2 regions of the Kosakonia sp. N21 genome follow, and region 1 is predicted to be linked to the other one. Evidence: predicted binding sites of a transcription regulator. Region 1 holds the regulator's gene; the other holds the start of a gene.

Region 1 (7,858 bases):
GAAAAACAGTCGCAACGCAGAAACCAAAACAACGAATAAAAAAACGACGGAGACCAAAAAAGCTCCGGCAACGAAGAAAGTCACCACCAGCAGCAAAGCCAGCCAACTCTCTACGCGTCGTAATAAATCCAGCCAGACCAAAACCGCAGCTGTCACCTGGACCGAAAAATGTACGCCGCGCAAAGGCCACAAGCCACACTGCGTTAAAGTCAAAAGCACCAAATCGGCCGCGCTTGCCGATGTGCACAAAGTCCGGATCCAAAAAGCGCAGAAAACCGCCATGTCCAAGCTGATGAATCAGATTGGCAAGCCGTACCACTGGGGCGGCACCTCGCCTAATACCGGTTTCGACTGCAGCGGGCTGGTCTATTACGCCTATAAAGATTTGGTGAAATTCCGCATTCCCCGTACGGCAAATGAGATGTATCACCTGCGTGATGCCTCGCCGGTGAATGTCGCAGAACTGGAAAGCGGCGATTTGGTCTTCTTCCGCACCCAGGGTCGCGGCACAGCGGACCACGTTGGCGTTTACGTGGGGAACGGCAAGTTTATCCAGTCACCGCGCAGCGGTCAGGATATTCAGGTGACCTCGCTGAGTGAAGATTACTGGCAGCGTCACTACGTCGGCGCCCGCCGCGTGGTCACACCGAAAACCATCCGTTAATCCGGTTACCTGTCGCCACGGCGGCAGGTAACTCTCTCTTTTGTCACCCCTTTCTATTTGCTACTCTATCCACACACTCAGTAGGGCTATTGGGTGTATTAAAATAATGAAGGAGAGTAGCAATGTCGTTCGAATTACCTGCATTACCGTATGCGAAAGACGCCCTGGCGCCGCATATCTCGGCCGAAACACTGGACTACCACTATGGTAAGCACCATCAGACCTATGTCACCAACCTCAATAACCTGATCAAAGGCACCGCCTTCGAAGGTAAATCGCTCGAAGCCATTGTTAAGAGCAGCGAAGGCGGCGTGTTTAACAATGCCGCGCAGGTCTGGAACCACACCTTCTACTGGCACTGTCTCGCCCCGAACGCGGGTGGCGAACCGACAGGCGCGCTGGCTTCGGCGATGGCGAAGTCCTTCGGTAGCTTCGCTGAATTCAAAGCACAGTTTACCGACGCGGCGGTCAAAAACTTTGGTGCAGGCTGGACGTGGCTGGTGAAGAAGGCGGATGGCGAACTGGCAATTGTGTCAACATCTAACGCGGGTACACCGCTGACGACGGATGCCACGCCGTTGCTGACCGTTGATGTCTGGGAACATGCCTATTACATCGATTACCGTAACGCCCGTCCGAACTATCTGGAGCACTTCTGGGCGCTGGTAAACTGGGACTTTGTGGCGAAAAATCTCGCTGCATAAATCTCACCAGGAGGGGGAAACCCCTCCTGATTATTATTCTGCTGCTGCGCAGGCACGTTCTGGCTGAGCACGTCCCGAAAAGAGCACCACCAACAGGCCAAGACCCGCGATAATCGCCCCCATCACCGGCACAAAGCTATAACCCAGACCACCGGATATCACCGCCCCACCGGCTGCGGCACCCAATGCGTTCCCCAGGTTAAATGCGCCAATGTTCACGGAAGAGGACAGGCCCGGAGCTTCATGCGCCACACGCATGACCCGCATTTGCAACGGCGGCACCACGGCGAAAGTCGCTGCCCCCCAGACCACCATGCTGACCGCCGCGCCGATCGCGCTCTGTGCAAGAAACGGGATAGCCAGCATGATGGCAATCAACAGCACCAAAAAGCCTTTAAGCGTACCGGTCACGGACCGATCCGCCAGTTTACCGCCAAGATAGTTGCCGATGGAGAACCCAACGCCAATCAGTACCAGCATTGCCGTAATAAAGACGGGTGTCGCATCGGTAATGGTTCGCAGAACCGGTGAAATATAGGTATAGAGCGTGAACATCGCCCCTGCCCCCAGCACCGTGGTCAGCAGCGCGGACAAAACCTGCGGGCGCATCAGCACCGCCAGCTCTTTACGCACCTCCGGGCGTTCCCCGGCGCCGCCTTTCGGCAGCGAGAAGAACAGACTCAACATCGCCACAATACCCAGCGCTGCGGTAGCCATAAACGACATGCGCCAGCCAATGGTTTCACCCAGCCAGGTCGCAGCCGGCACACCGCCGATATTGGCGATGGTTAGCCCCATAAACATGGTGGCGACGGCGCTGGCTTGCTTTTCTTTGGCGACAACGCTTGCAGCAACCACCGATCCCAGGCCAAAGAATGCGCCGTGATTGAGACTGGTTACGATACGCGCCAGCATCAGGGTGGCGTAATTCGGCGCAATCGCCGACAACACGTTACCCAGCGTAAAAATCGCCATCAAAAAAATCAGCGCGTTGCGTCTGCCACGATGAGAAAGCAGCAACGTCATTAACGGTGCACCGACCATTACGCCGACAGCGTAGGCGCTAATCAGCATCCCCGCCGCCGGGATAGAAACGTCAACGCCGCGGGCAATCACCGGCAGTAATCCCATTGGGGAGAACTCGGTCGTACCGATGCCAAAGGCGCCAATCGCCAGGGCGAGCAAAGGGAAATTCATTTTCATAAACTGACTCCGGAAAAGCCGTGTCGCTTCGGGACACTGTCGCAGAAGTCAAAAGTATGACATCAATCACAAAAAACTGCCGTTAGCGGAATGACAAAAGAGTATTGCAGAATTGATAACAATGCGGGGAAACGAAAACGGAGGGAGAAACCGGTTCCCCCTCGCGCGGGATCAATGCAGTGCAGCGGTCAGGGCGCCGAAAACGATCAGGCTCAGCACGATGACGGTAGTGAACAGTGAATACTTCAGGTCGGTGCTCATCAATTTTCTCCGTTTTAATTTCCACACAAAAAGTGAGATAGCGCATTTTTGCACAAATAAACGTAAAAATCTTGCAGGAATTAGCACGTCAGACGTTTTATCACTTCCCCTTTTGCTCAAGATCAGACAAAATTCGACGCTAAATTTATTAGCGTACCGGCCATTGACTCCCCTCCTGACGTCCAGTGTCTTTTTCCCGGCGTACCGCACCCCCGATCATGGGTACAGGGTGATTGAAGGCAAACGTTTACCTTATGTATTATCAGGAGCTTGAGATATGGTCTGGAGTGACATCTGATGGCAACGATCAAAGACGTAGCGAAGCGAGCAAACGTTTCCACCACAACCGTATCACATGTAATTAACAAGACACGTTTTGTCGCCGAAGAGACGCGCAATGCCGTGTGGGCGGCGATCAAAGAGCTGCATTATTCACCGAGCGCCGTGGCGCGCAGCCTGAAGGTGAATCACACCAAATCGATTGGCCTGCTGGCCACCAGCAGCGAAGCAGCCTATTTTGCCGAAATCATTGAGGCTGTTGAGAAGAAATGCTTCCAGAAAGGCTATACCCTGATCCTCGGTAATGCCTGGAATAACCTGGAAAAACAGCGCGCTTATTTGTCGATGATGGCGCAAAAGCGCGTAGATGGCCTGCTGGTCATGTGTTCCGAGTATCCGGAATCCTTACTGAGCATGCTGGAAGAGTATCGCCATATCCCGATGGTCGTTATGGACTGGGGCGAAGCCAAAGCCGACTTTACCGATACGGTGATTGATAACGCCTTTGAAGGCGGTTATATGGCCGGGCGTTATCTGATCGAACGCGGTCACCGCGATATCGGTGTGATCCCGGGTCCGCTTGAGCGCAACACCGGTGCGGGTCGTCTTGCCGGTTTTATGAAAGCAATGGAAGAAGCCACCATTTCCGTACCGGAAAACTGGATCGTTCAGGGCGACTTTGAACCCGAATCCGGTTATCGCGCCATGCAGCAGATCCTTGCGCAGACGCATCGCCCGACGGCCGTCTTCTGCGGCGGCGATATTATGGCCATGGGTGCGCTGTGCGCTGCGGACGAAATGGGATTGCGCGTCCCGCAGGATATTTCGGTGATCGGTTATGACAACGTGCGTAACTCCCGCTTCTTCACGCCATCACTGACCACAATACACCAGCCGAAAGATTCGCTGGGTGAAACCGCATTTACCATGCTGCTTGACCGTATTGTGAATAAGCGCGAAGAGTCGCAATCCATCGAAGTGCATCCGCGCCTGATCGAGCGCCGCTCGGTCGCCGATGGTCCGTTCCGCGATTACCGCCGTTAATCCCCTTTTGCGGGAGCCCTTATTCCGGCTCCCGCAGCCATTCCCGATTCAGCGTTTCACTGTCCCCCAGGTACTCAAGAAGCCAGTTCAGTGCAGGTGATGCCTCGTTCTGCTGCCACGTCAGGCAACAAGCGGCATCCGGGAAGGGATTTTCCAGTTCCAGCGCCACCCACTCCCCACGATCGAGCCAGGGTCTGGCAAAATGCGCCGGGACCATTCCCACGCATAACCCTGCTGACAGACAGGCTTCGGATGATTTCCAGTCCGGCACCATCACCCGTTTCTGATTATCCAGTAGCCAGGTAATACGCTTCGGTAACGAGCGCGACGTATCTTCCTGTATCAGCGAAGGCCAGTTACGTAACGTCTCATCGCTTAACGGGCCAGGTAGCGCCGCCAGCGGGTGTCGGCGAGAAACCACACATTTCCAGCTCAGCATACCCATATCGCGAAAAGCATAGCGCCCGCCGACAGGAATGGCTTGCGTTGCGCCAATAGCCAGTTCAACACGCCCGTCGGCCAGCGCATCCCAGACGCCGTTAAACACTTCCTGGTAAACCTGTAGCTCCACATCGCTAAAGTGACGATAAAAATCGACGATCAACTGCCGCGTGCGTTCGGGCCTGACAATGTTGTCCACCGCAATCGCCAGTTGCCCGCGCCAGCCATTGGCAATCTGCTGGCACTGTTGGCGGGTGACCTGCATTTTTTTGATAACAGAACGTCCTTCTTTCAAAAACCAGACGCCAGCGGGAGTTAACTCCACATCGCGGTGACGTCGTTCAAACAGCGGAACCGCCAGCCACTCTTCCAGTTGCCTTACGGTATAGCTGACGGCAGAAGGAACACGGTGCAACTCCTGAGCTGCACCGCTAAAACTGCCGTTACGTGCGACAGCATCTACCACTTCCAGCGAATATTCTGACCACATAATCTGCCTGCAAAAAATTTGAAACCACTGCGCAAATATTAGCGTTTCACAAGGAGGAATGCACTCCTTACACTCGACAACCCTGATAACCTGCACAAAGAAGAGATACCACAATGCAACCTGGCAAAGGATTTTTAGTCTGGCTCGCGGGATTAAGCGTGCTGGGCTTTTTAGCCACCGACATGTACCTGCCCGCTTTCAGCGCCATTCAGCAAGATTTAGAGACCTCCTCCGCGGTGGTCAGCGCCACATTGAGCCTGTTTCTGGCCGGGTTTGCCGTTGCACAACTGCTGTGGGGACCGTTATCGGATCGCTATGGACGCAAACCGATTTTGTTAACCGGTCTGGGGATTTTCGCCGTTGGCTGTCTGGGAACATTATGGGTGCGGGACGCCACGCTGTTACTGGTGCTGCGTTTTGTACAGGCTGTAGGGGTCTGTGCTGCAACCGTAAGCTGGCAGGCGCTGGTCACGGATTATTACCCGTCACACCGCGTTAACCGCATTTTCGCCACCATTATGCCGCTGGTCGGGCTGACACCCGCACTGGCCCCCCTGCTCGGCGCGTGGATCCTTGCGCATCTCAGTTGGCAGGCAATCTTTGCCACGCTGCTGGTGATTACGTTGGTGTTGATGATCCCGGCGTTACGCCTGAAACCGTCAGTAAAGGCAACAGCGCATGATGAGCAGCCACTGACCTTTATGGATCTACTGCGTGCCCGCGACTATCGCGGCAATGTGATTATCTATGCGGCCTGTTCCGCCAGTTTCTTCGCCTGGCTGACCGGCTCACCGTTTATCCTGCACGAGATGGGGTATGGCCCCTCTGCGATCGGCCTTAGCTATGTACCGCAGACCATTGCGTTTCTGGTGGGGGGTTACGGTTGCCGCGCTGCGCTACAGAAGTGGCAAGGCGAGCGACTGCTTCCCTGGTTGCTAAGCGCGTTTGCCCTGAGCGTGATTGCCACCTGGGCGGTCGGCTTTATGCCGAACGTGTCGCTGACCGCGCTGTTGATCCCGTTCTGCTTTATGGCAATGGCCAATGGCGCCATTTATCCCATCGTGGTTGCCCAGGCATTACGCCCTTTTCCGCAGGCAACCGGACGTGCCGCCGCGTTGCAAAATACCCTGCAACTTGGGCTGTGCTTCCTTGCAAGCCTGGTGGTCTCATGGCTTATCGCCACGCCGTTGCTCACTACCACCAGCGTCATGCTGTCGATGGTGTTGCTGGCGACGCTGGGATACCGTCTGCAGCGGCAACCGCATCGCGGGTATGCGAAAGAAGCCACCACACCGGCGTCTTCACGGGGATAGTCGCTTCGGCGATTATCTCTAAGTCACTGATTAGCATGCTAACAGTTTTCTGTTGAATCACCTGATATTGAAGCCTATACTAAATTTCGCTGTTTTATAAATACGATAAATATTATGAAGTAACGGGCGTCGGATTACGCCCGTTTCACCATGGAAGGCCTTTCGGCAAGGGTTCTCTCCCTTCCTCTGTTCTACGTCGGATATCAGCCTCACGGCGAAAACCGTGAGATTTCTCACAAGCCCGAAAAAGCGTCTACGCTGTTTGAAGGTTCTGATCACTGGTTAGTGATGGAGAAGTTATGAGTTCATCGTGTATAGAAGAAGTCAGCGTACGGGATGATAATTGGTTCCGTATAGCAAACGAACTGCTGAGCCGCGCCGGTATCCAGGTTAATGGCCCCGCAGCATCAGATATTCAGGTGAAAAATCCTGATTTTTTCAAACGCGTTTTACAGGAAGGTTCGCTCGGACTCGGCGAAAGTTATATGGACGGCTGGTGGGATTGCGATCGGCTGGACATCTTCTTCACCAAAGTTCTCCGCGCCGGCCTGGAAAGCCAACTCCCGCACCACCTGAAAGACACTCTCCGCATTGCCGGAGCAAGATTATTTAATCTGCAGAGTAAGAAACGGGCCTGGATTGTCGGTAAAGAGCATTACGATCTCGGTAATGACCTGTTTACCCGCATGCTGGATCCACAGATGCAATACTCTTGCGCCTACTGGAAAGAGGCCGACACCCTTGACGACGCACAGCACGCTAAACTGAGGCTTTGCTGTGAAAAACTGCAGTTAAGACCGGGCATGCGTGTGCTGGATATTGGCTGCGGATGGGGCGGGCTGGCGCAATTTATGGCGCAGAATTACGGCGTCAGCGTGGTGGGCGTCACCATTTCCGCCGAGCAACAAAAGCTGGCGCAACGGCGGTGTGAAGGCCTGGATGTGGAGATCCGCCTGCAGGATTACCGCGACATGAATGACCAGTTTGATCGCATTATTTCTGTCGGTATGTTTGAACATGTCGGGCCGAAAAACTATGCGACCTATTTCAGCGTGGTGGATCGTAATCTCAAACCCGATGGCATTTTCCTGCTGCATACCATTGGCTCTAAACGTACCGATCACAATGTTGATCCGTGGATTGACCGTTACATTTTCCCTAACGGTTGTCTGCCTTCCGTACGCCAGATTGCCGACGCCAGCGAAGCGCATTTCGTGCTGGAAGACTGGCATAACTTTGGCGCCGATTATGACCGCACGTTGATGGCGTGGTATACGCGTTTTCTTACCGCGTGGCCGGAGATTGCCGATAACTACTCCGAACGGTTTAAACGGATGTTCAGCTACTATCTGAACGCCTGCGCAGGCGCGTTTCGCTCGCGGGATATCCAGCTCTGGCAGGTGGTCTTCAGTCGGGGTATTGAACGGGGATTGCGCGTGGCGCGCTGATCCCCGCCATA
Region 2 (7,858 bases), on a different contig from region 1:
TCCGTGATTACCGCGCGAATAAGATCAAAAGCATCGATCCTGGTCTGTTTGACCAGCTATATCGTCTGCAGGGGCTGTTAGGAACACGCAAACCTGTGCAACTCGTTTCTGGTTATCGTTCTGTTGATACCAATAATGAACTTCGCGAGCACAGCCGTGGAGTAGCGAAAAAAAGTTATCACACCAAAGGCCAGGCCATGGATTTCCATATCGAAGGGATTTCTCTGAGCAATATTCGCAAAGCTGCGTTATCTCTGCGCGCGGGTGGTGTAGGATATTACCCCAGCAGCAATTTTGTGCATATTGATACCGGGCCGCTTCGGCACTGGTAAACCTCAGGCCTGAGCTACAGGAGCAGCATGAACTATCGTATTATTCCGGTTACCGCATTCTCCCAGAACTGTTCGCTTGTCTGGTGTGAACAAACCCAACTCGCCGCCGTGGTCGATCCCGGCGGTGATGCTGAGCGTATTATTCAGGAAGTGGATGCTTCCGGCCTGACGCTCACGCAAATCCTGCTGACGCATGGTCATCTCGATCACGTTGGCGCGGCGGCTGAAGTGGCGCAGCATTATGGTGTGCCCATTATAGGCCCGGAAAAACAAGATGAGTTCTGGCTGCAAGGCTTACCGGCGCAGAGCCGGATGTTCGGCCTTGATGATTGTCAGCCGCTGACGCCGGATCGCTGGCTGGATGAAGGCGATACGGTCAGCGTGGGCAAAGTGAGTTTACAGGTATTGCACTGCCCGGGGCATACGCCGGGTCACGTGGTGTTCTTCGATGCGCAATCGCGTTTGCTGATTTCCGGCGACGTGGTGTTTAAAGGCGGCGTAGGGCGCAGCGATTTCCCGCAGGGCAACCATGCGCAACTGATTGACTCCATCAAACGCAAACTGTTGCCGCTTGGCGATGACGTGACCTTTATCCCCGGTCATGGCCCCCTGTCGACGCTGGGTGATGAACGGCTGCATAACCCGTTCTTGCAGGATGAGCTTCCTGTCTGGTAAATAAAAAAGGGTCGCCGTGGCGACCCTTTTTTTCAGCGCTGATTACAGCACTGCAACGATGGCTTCACACAACGGCGCCATATTGTCCGGCGTCATGCCCGCGACGTTAATACGCCCGGATGCCACAGCGTAAATACCAAACTCTTCACGCAGACGCAGCACCTGATCTTTGGTCAGGCCGCTGAATGAGAACATGCCATTCTGTTTCGTGATAAAGCTGAAATCACGATCCGCGCCTTTTTCCTGCAGCGTATTCACAAACAGCAGACGCATACGCTGGATACGCTGGCGCATATCGGTCAGCTCCTGTTCCCAGATTGCGCGCAGGGCTTCATTGCTGAGGATCGTCGCCACCACGGAAGCGCCATGCGCTGGTGGGTTAGAGTAGTTCGCACGAATGACCGATTTCATCTGGCTGAAGGCGCGGTCGGCGCTTTCTGCATCGGCACAGACCAGCGTACAGGCACCGACACGCTCATTGTACAGACCAAAGTTTTTCGAGAACGAACTGGCAACCAGCAACTCTTTATGCAGCGCAGCAAATGCGCGCAACCCTTCTGCGTCTTCTTCCAGACCGCGGGCAAATCCCTGGTAAGCAAAGTCAAACAGAGGCAGCCAGCCTTTTTCAACGGACAGCTTCGCCAGCGTCTCCCACTGTTCAAGCGTTGGATCAATACCGGTCGGGTTATGGCAGCAGCCGTGGAACAGCACCACGTCGCCCGCTTGTGCGTTATTCAGGCTGGCCAGCAGACCGTCGAAGTCCAGCGCGTGATTCTGCGCGTCGTAGTAAGTGTATTCGCACACTTCCAGACCGGCAGAGTTGAAGACGCCTTTATGGTTCGGCCAGCTTGGGTTGCTTACCCATATGCGTTTTGCAGAGGTATTTTTGGCGAGGAAATCCGCCGCTACGCGCAGACCACCTGTACCACCTGGGGTTTGTGCTGTGCGTGCACGTTTGTCGTTGATAATCGCGCTGCCTTTGCCGAACAGCAGTTCCTGGGTGCAACGGCCAAATTCAGGAATACCGTCGATGCCGAGGTAATTTTTGGTGGTCTCATTTTCCAGCAGATAAAGTTCCGCTTTTTTTACGCTGGTCAGCACCGGGGTCTTGCCGGTTTCATCTTTATAGACGCCGATCCCTAAGTTGATTTTATTGGGGCGTTCATCGGCGCGAAACAGATCGGCCAGACCCAGAATAGGATCGGCAGGAGCGGCGGTTATATTCTCAAACATGACGAGGTTCCATTTTGATGACAGAAGGGAGATCCGCTATCAGGTTAACGGGAGATACGGGAATTGCCAACCGTTTGCGATAAAAAGCGCGATACTTTTCAAAAGTCATCACTCTTTATATCGCAGACATAAAAAAACAGGGCCGTAGCCCTGTTTGATATGCATATAACAGTCGAGGGGTGACTGATTAGAACTGGTAAACGATACCAACGGCAACGGTGTCGTCAGAGTTGATGCCCAGTTTGTTGTCTTTGTCGATCTGGTTGATCTGGTAATCAACATAGGTAGACATGTTTTTGTTGAAGTAGTAAGTTGCGCCCACTTCGATGTAGTTGATGAAATCTTCGCTACCAACACCTGCCACATCTTTCGCTTTAGATTTGTAGTAAGCGATGGACGGACGCAGACCGAAGTCGAACTGGTACTGGGCTACAATAGAGAAGTCCTGAGTTTTGTTCAGGTAACCGCTAGTAGAATCGTCGTCACCCGGAAGTGTGGTGCTCAGGCGGGTAGCATTACGGGTTTCACCGTACAGAGCTGCCAGGTAGATGTTGTTCGCATCATATTTCAGACCAGTTGCCCACTGCTCAGCTTTTTCGCCAGAAGTGCCGTAATTGGTGTTAGCCTGCTGATTATTGGTGCGGTCAGCTGCGCCGTAAGCACCAACGATGCCGAAGCCCTGGAAGTCATAACTTACAGAAGTCGCCCAGCCATCGCCGTTGGAACGAGTTACGTTACCAGCGCGATCGTTTTTACCCAGATACTGAACGCCAAAGTTCAGACCATCAACCAGGCCGAAGAAGTTGGTGTTACGGTAAGTCGCCAGACCACCGTTACGGCCAGAGAAGAAGTTATCGCTGTTGCTGGTATCGCCACCGAATTCCGGCAGCATATCGGTCACGCTGATAGCATCGTATACCAGACCGAGGTTACGACCGTAGTCGAAAGAACCTGCGTCGCCAAATTTCAGACCAGCAAATGCCAGACGGGTTTTGTTGTCAGTCTGAGCATCTGAGCCTTCAGAGTTGTTGCCCTGGAAGTTGTATTCCCAACGGCCGTAACCAGTCAACTGATCGTTGATTTTGGTTTCGCCTTTGAAGCCCAGACGAGCGTAGGTTTTGTCGCCGTCGTTATCAGTGTTGTCAGAGAAGTAATGCAGACCTACAGCTTTACCGTAGATATCAACTTTGTTGCCATCTTTGTTATAGATTTCTGCAGCGTTAGCTGCACCCGCTACCAGCAGGGCAGGGATAACCACTGCCAGGATATTGCGCTTCATCATTATTTATTACCCTCATTGGTTTTTTTTAACACCTGCCACTGCCGCCAATAAATTCCGTCAATAAACATTTACGGAACTATTGATGAGAGTTTGGTGTCTTTCTGTGTCTGAAAGGCATCTTTCCAAACATGTCAGCGTTTCGCCACCCTGAAAGTGCTACAAATGTCTTAAAGCGGTAACAAAAAGAAATATTGTGTAAGAATTTATTAATTTTAGGGAACTTTGTGAACCACTTCATAATTCCGAACTGACTGCTGCTAAAAGCAGCATCTTCATTCCTATTTATATGAATTACTTATATTTAATTGAGATAACGGCTTTTCTTATCCCGGAATCCCTCTCATCCTGTATTTTCTTATAACTTGATTTAGCCATCCAGATGGCTGCTCTGTTTTTAACCAAACGTGCGAAATCACATGGAGGTAAAAATGGGCAACAACATCGGTGTTGATTTTTTGTACAGAGTGGTTCTAACCCAATTTGGTGCAGAAAATGAACGGGAAGGTAAGGAAGTGAGTAAAAATGTGTCTGCGTTGTGAACACTGGTTGATGCGGCAGAGATAAAGAAAAGGCCAGCGCTCAGGCTGGCCTTCATGTTCTTATCAGATCGATCAGAATGTCGCGCTGCGCGGTGTGCGCGGGAACGGGATCACGTCACGGACGTTCTGTACGCCGGTAACGTAGGCTATCAGGCGCTCAAAACCGAGACCGAAGCCGGCGTGCGGCACCGTGCCATAACGGCGCAGGTCGCGATACCACCAGTAGTCTTCTTTGTTCAGTCCCATCTCAGCCATACGGGCATCCAGAACATCCAGACGTTCTTCACGCTGAGAACCGCCGATGATTTCACCGATGCCCGGCGCCAGCACGTCCATCGCCGCCACGGTTTTCCCGTCATCGTTAAGGCGCATGTAGAACGCTTTGATATCTTTCGGGTAGTTTTTCACGACGACTGGCGCTTTAAAATGCTTCTCAGCCAGATAGCGTTCATGTTCAGAAGCCAGATCAACACCCCAGTACACCGGGTTTTCAAACGTCTCACCGCATTTCTCCAGAATGGCTACCGCATCGGTGTAATCCACCTGGGCGAAATCTGCTGCGATAAAGCGCTGCAGACGGCCAATGGCATCTTTGTCGACGCGTTCTTCGAAGAACTTCAGGTCATCCATACGCTCATCGAGGACGGCTTTAAAAGCATATTTCAGCATCGCTTCGGCCAGACGGGCGTTATCATCGAGATCGGCAAAAGCGATTTCCGGCTCCAGCATCCAGAACTCCGCCAGATGGCGGCTGGTGTTGGAGTTTTCCGCACGGAAGGTCGGACCGAAGGTATAGACTTTCGACAGTGCGCAGGCGTAGGTTTCGGCGTTCAACTGACCGGAAACGGTCAGGAAGGCCTCTTTGCCAAAGAAATCTTTGTCAAAGTCCACTTTACCTTCCGCTGTGCGCGGCAGGTTTTCCATATCCAGTGTGGAAACGCGGAACATTTCGCCAGCGCCTTCGGTATCGGAGGCGGTAATCAGCGGCGCGGAGACCCAGAAGAAACCCTGCTCATCAAAGAAACGATGCAGCGCTTGCGCCAGCGTATGACGAACGCGTGCGACGGCACCGATCAGGTTCGTACGCGGGCGCAGATGCGCGACTTCACGCAGATACTCGATGCTGTGGCGTTTCGCTGCCATCGGATAGGTATCCGGATCTTCAACCCAGCCGGTCACTTCAACGTGGGTTGCCTGAATTTCCAGACTCTGGCCTTCGCCCGGCGAAGCCACAACTTTACCGGTGACGATAACGGAGCAACCGGTGGTCAGACGCAGTACTTCGTCATTGTAATTGGGCAGAGAATTATTAATAACGGCCTGTACAGGATTAAAGCAGGAGCCGTCATAAACGGCGAGGAAGGAGATACCAGCTTTAGAATCTCGGCGGGTGCGTACCCATCCGCGTACGGTGACTTCGCTGTCAACGGCAACGCGGCTATGGAATACGTCGGCTACAGGCACAACGCTCATAATATTCTCTCTGTTAATAGTCGGAAAAAATAAACACTTGTCCGCCCGATAAGGGGGGATATCTATGTTACCTGGCATACGCCATCAGACAAGCAGAATTCGCAGGAACAATTAATAAATTGTCGGCAAAAAGAAGGGAGCCGTCTGGCTCCCGGGAGATTAGCTGGCTTTTTTGACCTGGGGCAGATCAAATGCTTTACGCAGTGCGCGGACAAACGCCTTGTCATGGCAGATGGTTTTCCCCGGACTGTCGGACAATTTCGCCACCGGTTTACCGTTGCACTCCACCAGTTTAATCACGATGTTCAGCGGCTTCACCTGGGGGATATCGCAGGTTAAGCGGGTGCCGATACCAAAACTAAGGTTAACGCGTGAGGCAAAGTGGCCATACAGATCGAGCGCTTTGTTCAGATCGAGGTTATCGGAGAACACCAGCGTTTTTGTCAGAGGGTTAATTCCCAGTTTCTCGTAGTGGGCGATGGCTTTCTCCCCCCATTCCACCGGGTCCCCGGAGTCATGGCGCAACCCCTGATAACGGGTAGCAAACTCCGGGCCAAAATCACGTAAAAAGGCATCCATGGTGATGCAATCGGTCAGCGCAATGCCTAATTGCGTTGGATACTCTTCCAGCCAGGCCGCCAGCGCAGCGCGTTGACTGGTGGCGAGATTTGGACTGATTTGCTGATGCGCCTGGAACCACTCATGTGCCTGGGTTCCCATTGGCGTTAATGACAACCGGCGCGCCAGATCGTAATTACTGGTGCCAACAAACCACGGTTCTTGCTGCAGTCGTTTAACAATCGCCTGCTGAACATCGCGGGAGAAACGGCGACGGGTGCCGAAATCCATCAGGCGAAAACGGGACATATCCTTTCCGGCCGTGCGCACAGCAAAATCCGCCAGTTTTGCTTCCAGATGCAGCAGAGCCTGCTCTACGCCCGCCTGAGGCGAACGGCAGCGATGCACCACTTCACTGATGACCGCCAGCAGCGGCACTTCCCACATGATCACTTCGCGCCATGGGCCGGAGAGACGAATGTTGAGCTTGCCGTTGTCGTTGCTAATAGCGACTTGCTGCGGATCGTAACGGAAGTCGCGCAACCAGTTGAGATAGTCGGATTTAAAGAAAGGCAGGCCGGACAGCCAGTGGTACTCGTCATCCTGCAAACGCAGGTGTTGCATGGCATCCACATGTTCACGGATCGCGTCAGCGTAGATGCCGAGCAGATCGTCGCCACGACAGCGGAACTCCGCTGAAACGTGCACATCGTAATAATGATGGAACACCGCTTGCTGCATGTGCAGCTTGTAAGCGTCGGTATCCAGCAGCGTTTGCAGACCAGGGAAAGCGAGTTGAGTCATGGTGCGCAGTAGCATCCTCTTACAGGAGCGTTTAGTACAATAAACAAAGCAGGTCGTCGCTGGAGTATACCTTGTTTACCAGGTTATTGAACCCCGATCACACCATATCGCACGGAATGGGTCGATGGCATTTCGTGCCTCCTGTTGCCAGAATGTAGCAAACCAGAGCTTTTCCCTCTGAAAAGATGAACATTCTGCGTGGCGCGTTTTCTGCAACCGGAATAGACTGGAGTCGTAACCAAACAGAAGATGCTAAAGGTTTTTTATGACACAACAGCCACAAGCCAAATACCGCCACGATTACCGTGCGCCGGATTACCTGATTAGCGATATTGACTTGACCTTTGAGCTCGACGCCGCCAAAACGGTCGTTACCGCGCTGAGTAAAGTGTCTCGCCATAGCGCCTCTGTCGTACCGCTGCGCCTCGATGGCGGCGAGCTGACATTGCTCTCTCTCCAGGTGAACGATGCCCCATGGTCAAACTATAAAATAGAAGAAGGCAACCAACTGGTCATTGATGGCCTGCCGGATCGTTTTACCCTGCGTATCGTCAATGAAATCAGCCCGGCGGCGAATACTGCGCTGGAAGGGTTGTACCAGTCTGGCGAAGCGCTGTGCACCCAGTGTGAGGCGGAAGGTTTCCGTCACATTACCTGGTATCTCGATCGTCCGGATGTGCTGGCGCGATTTACCACCAAACTGATTGCCGATAAAACCCGCTATCCGTTCCTGCTGTCGAACGGCAACCGTGTTGATCAGGGTGAGTTGGGCGATGGCCGTCACTGGGTTCAGTGGCAGGATCCGTTCCCGAAACCCTGCTATTTGTTTGCTCTTGTTGCCGGTGACTTTGACGTACTGCGCGACACCTTTACCACCCGTTCCGGGCGTGAAGTGGCGCTGGAGCTCTATGTTGACCGCGGTAATCTTGATCGTGCGCCGTGGGCGATGACGTCGCTGAAGA

Evidence for each region. Region 1 encodes PurR, which represses purine synthesis genes. Its sites were predicted from a motif close to CANGCAAACGTTTGCNTG; they were not measured.
Region 2: the regulator PurR is predicted to act here: its motif matches at 2,304-2,321, upstream of ACQ3G7_RS17920 (amino acid aminotransferase).

What each region holds. Positions count from the first base shown of each region.
Region 1 is NZ_JBOBHR010000005.1:218,761-226,618, forward strand. It holds gene ACQ3G7_RS14125 (C40 family peptidase) at 1-664, shown strand, start outside; gene sodB (superoxide dismutase [Fe]) at 787-1,368, shown strand; gene ACQ3G7_RS14135 (MFS transporter) at 1,402-2,571, opposite strand; gene cydH (cytochrome bd-I oxidase subunit CydH) at 2,743-2,832, opposite strand; gene purR (HTH-type transcriptional repressor PurR) at 3,130-4,155, shown strand; partial or broken gene punR (DNA-binding transcriptional activator PunR) at 4,152-5,086, opposite strand; gene punC (purine nucleoside transporter PunC) at 5,200-6,399, shown strand; gene cfa (cyclopropane fatty acyl phospholipid synthase) at 6,699-7,847, shown strand.
Region 2 is NZ_JBOBHR010000007.1:162,915-170,772, forward strand. It holds gene mepK (peptidoglycan L,D-endopeptidase MepK) at 1-332, shown strand, start outside; gene ACQ3G7_RS17915 (MBL fold metallo-hydrolase) at 360-1,007, shown strand; gene ACQ3G7_RS17920 (amino acid aminotransferase) at 1,050-2,240, opposite strand; gene ompF (porin OmpF) at 2,428-3,522, opposite strand; gene asnS (asparagine--tRNA ligase) at 4,134-5,534, opposite strand; gene pncB (nicotinate phosphoribosyltransferase) at 5,694-6,896, opposite strand; gene pepN (aminopeptidase N) at 7,162-7,858, shown strand, end outside.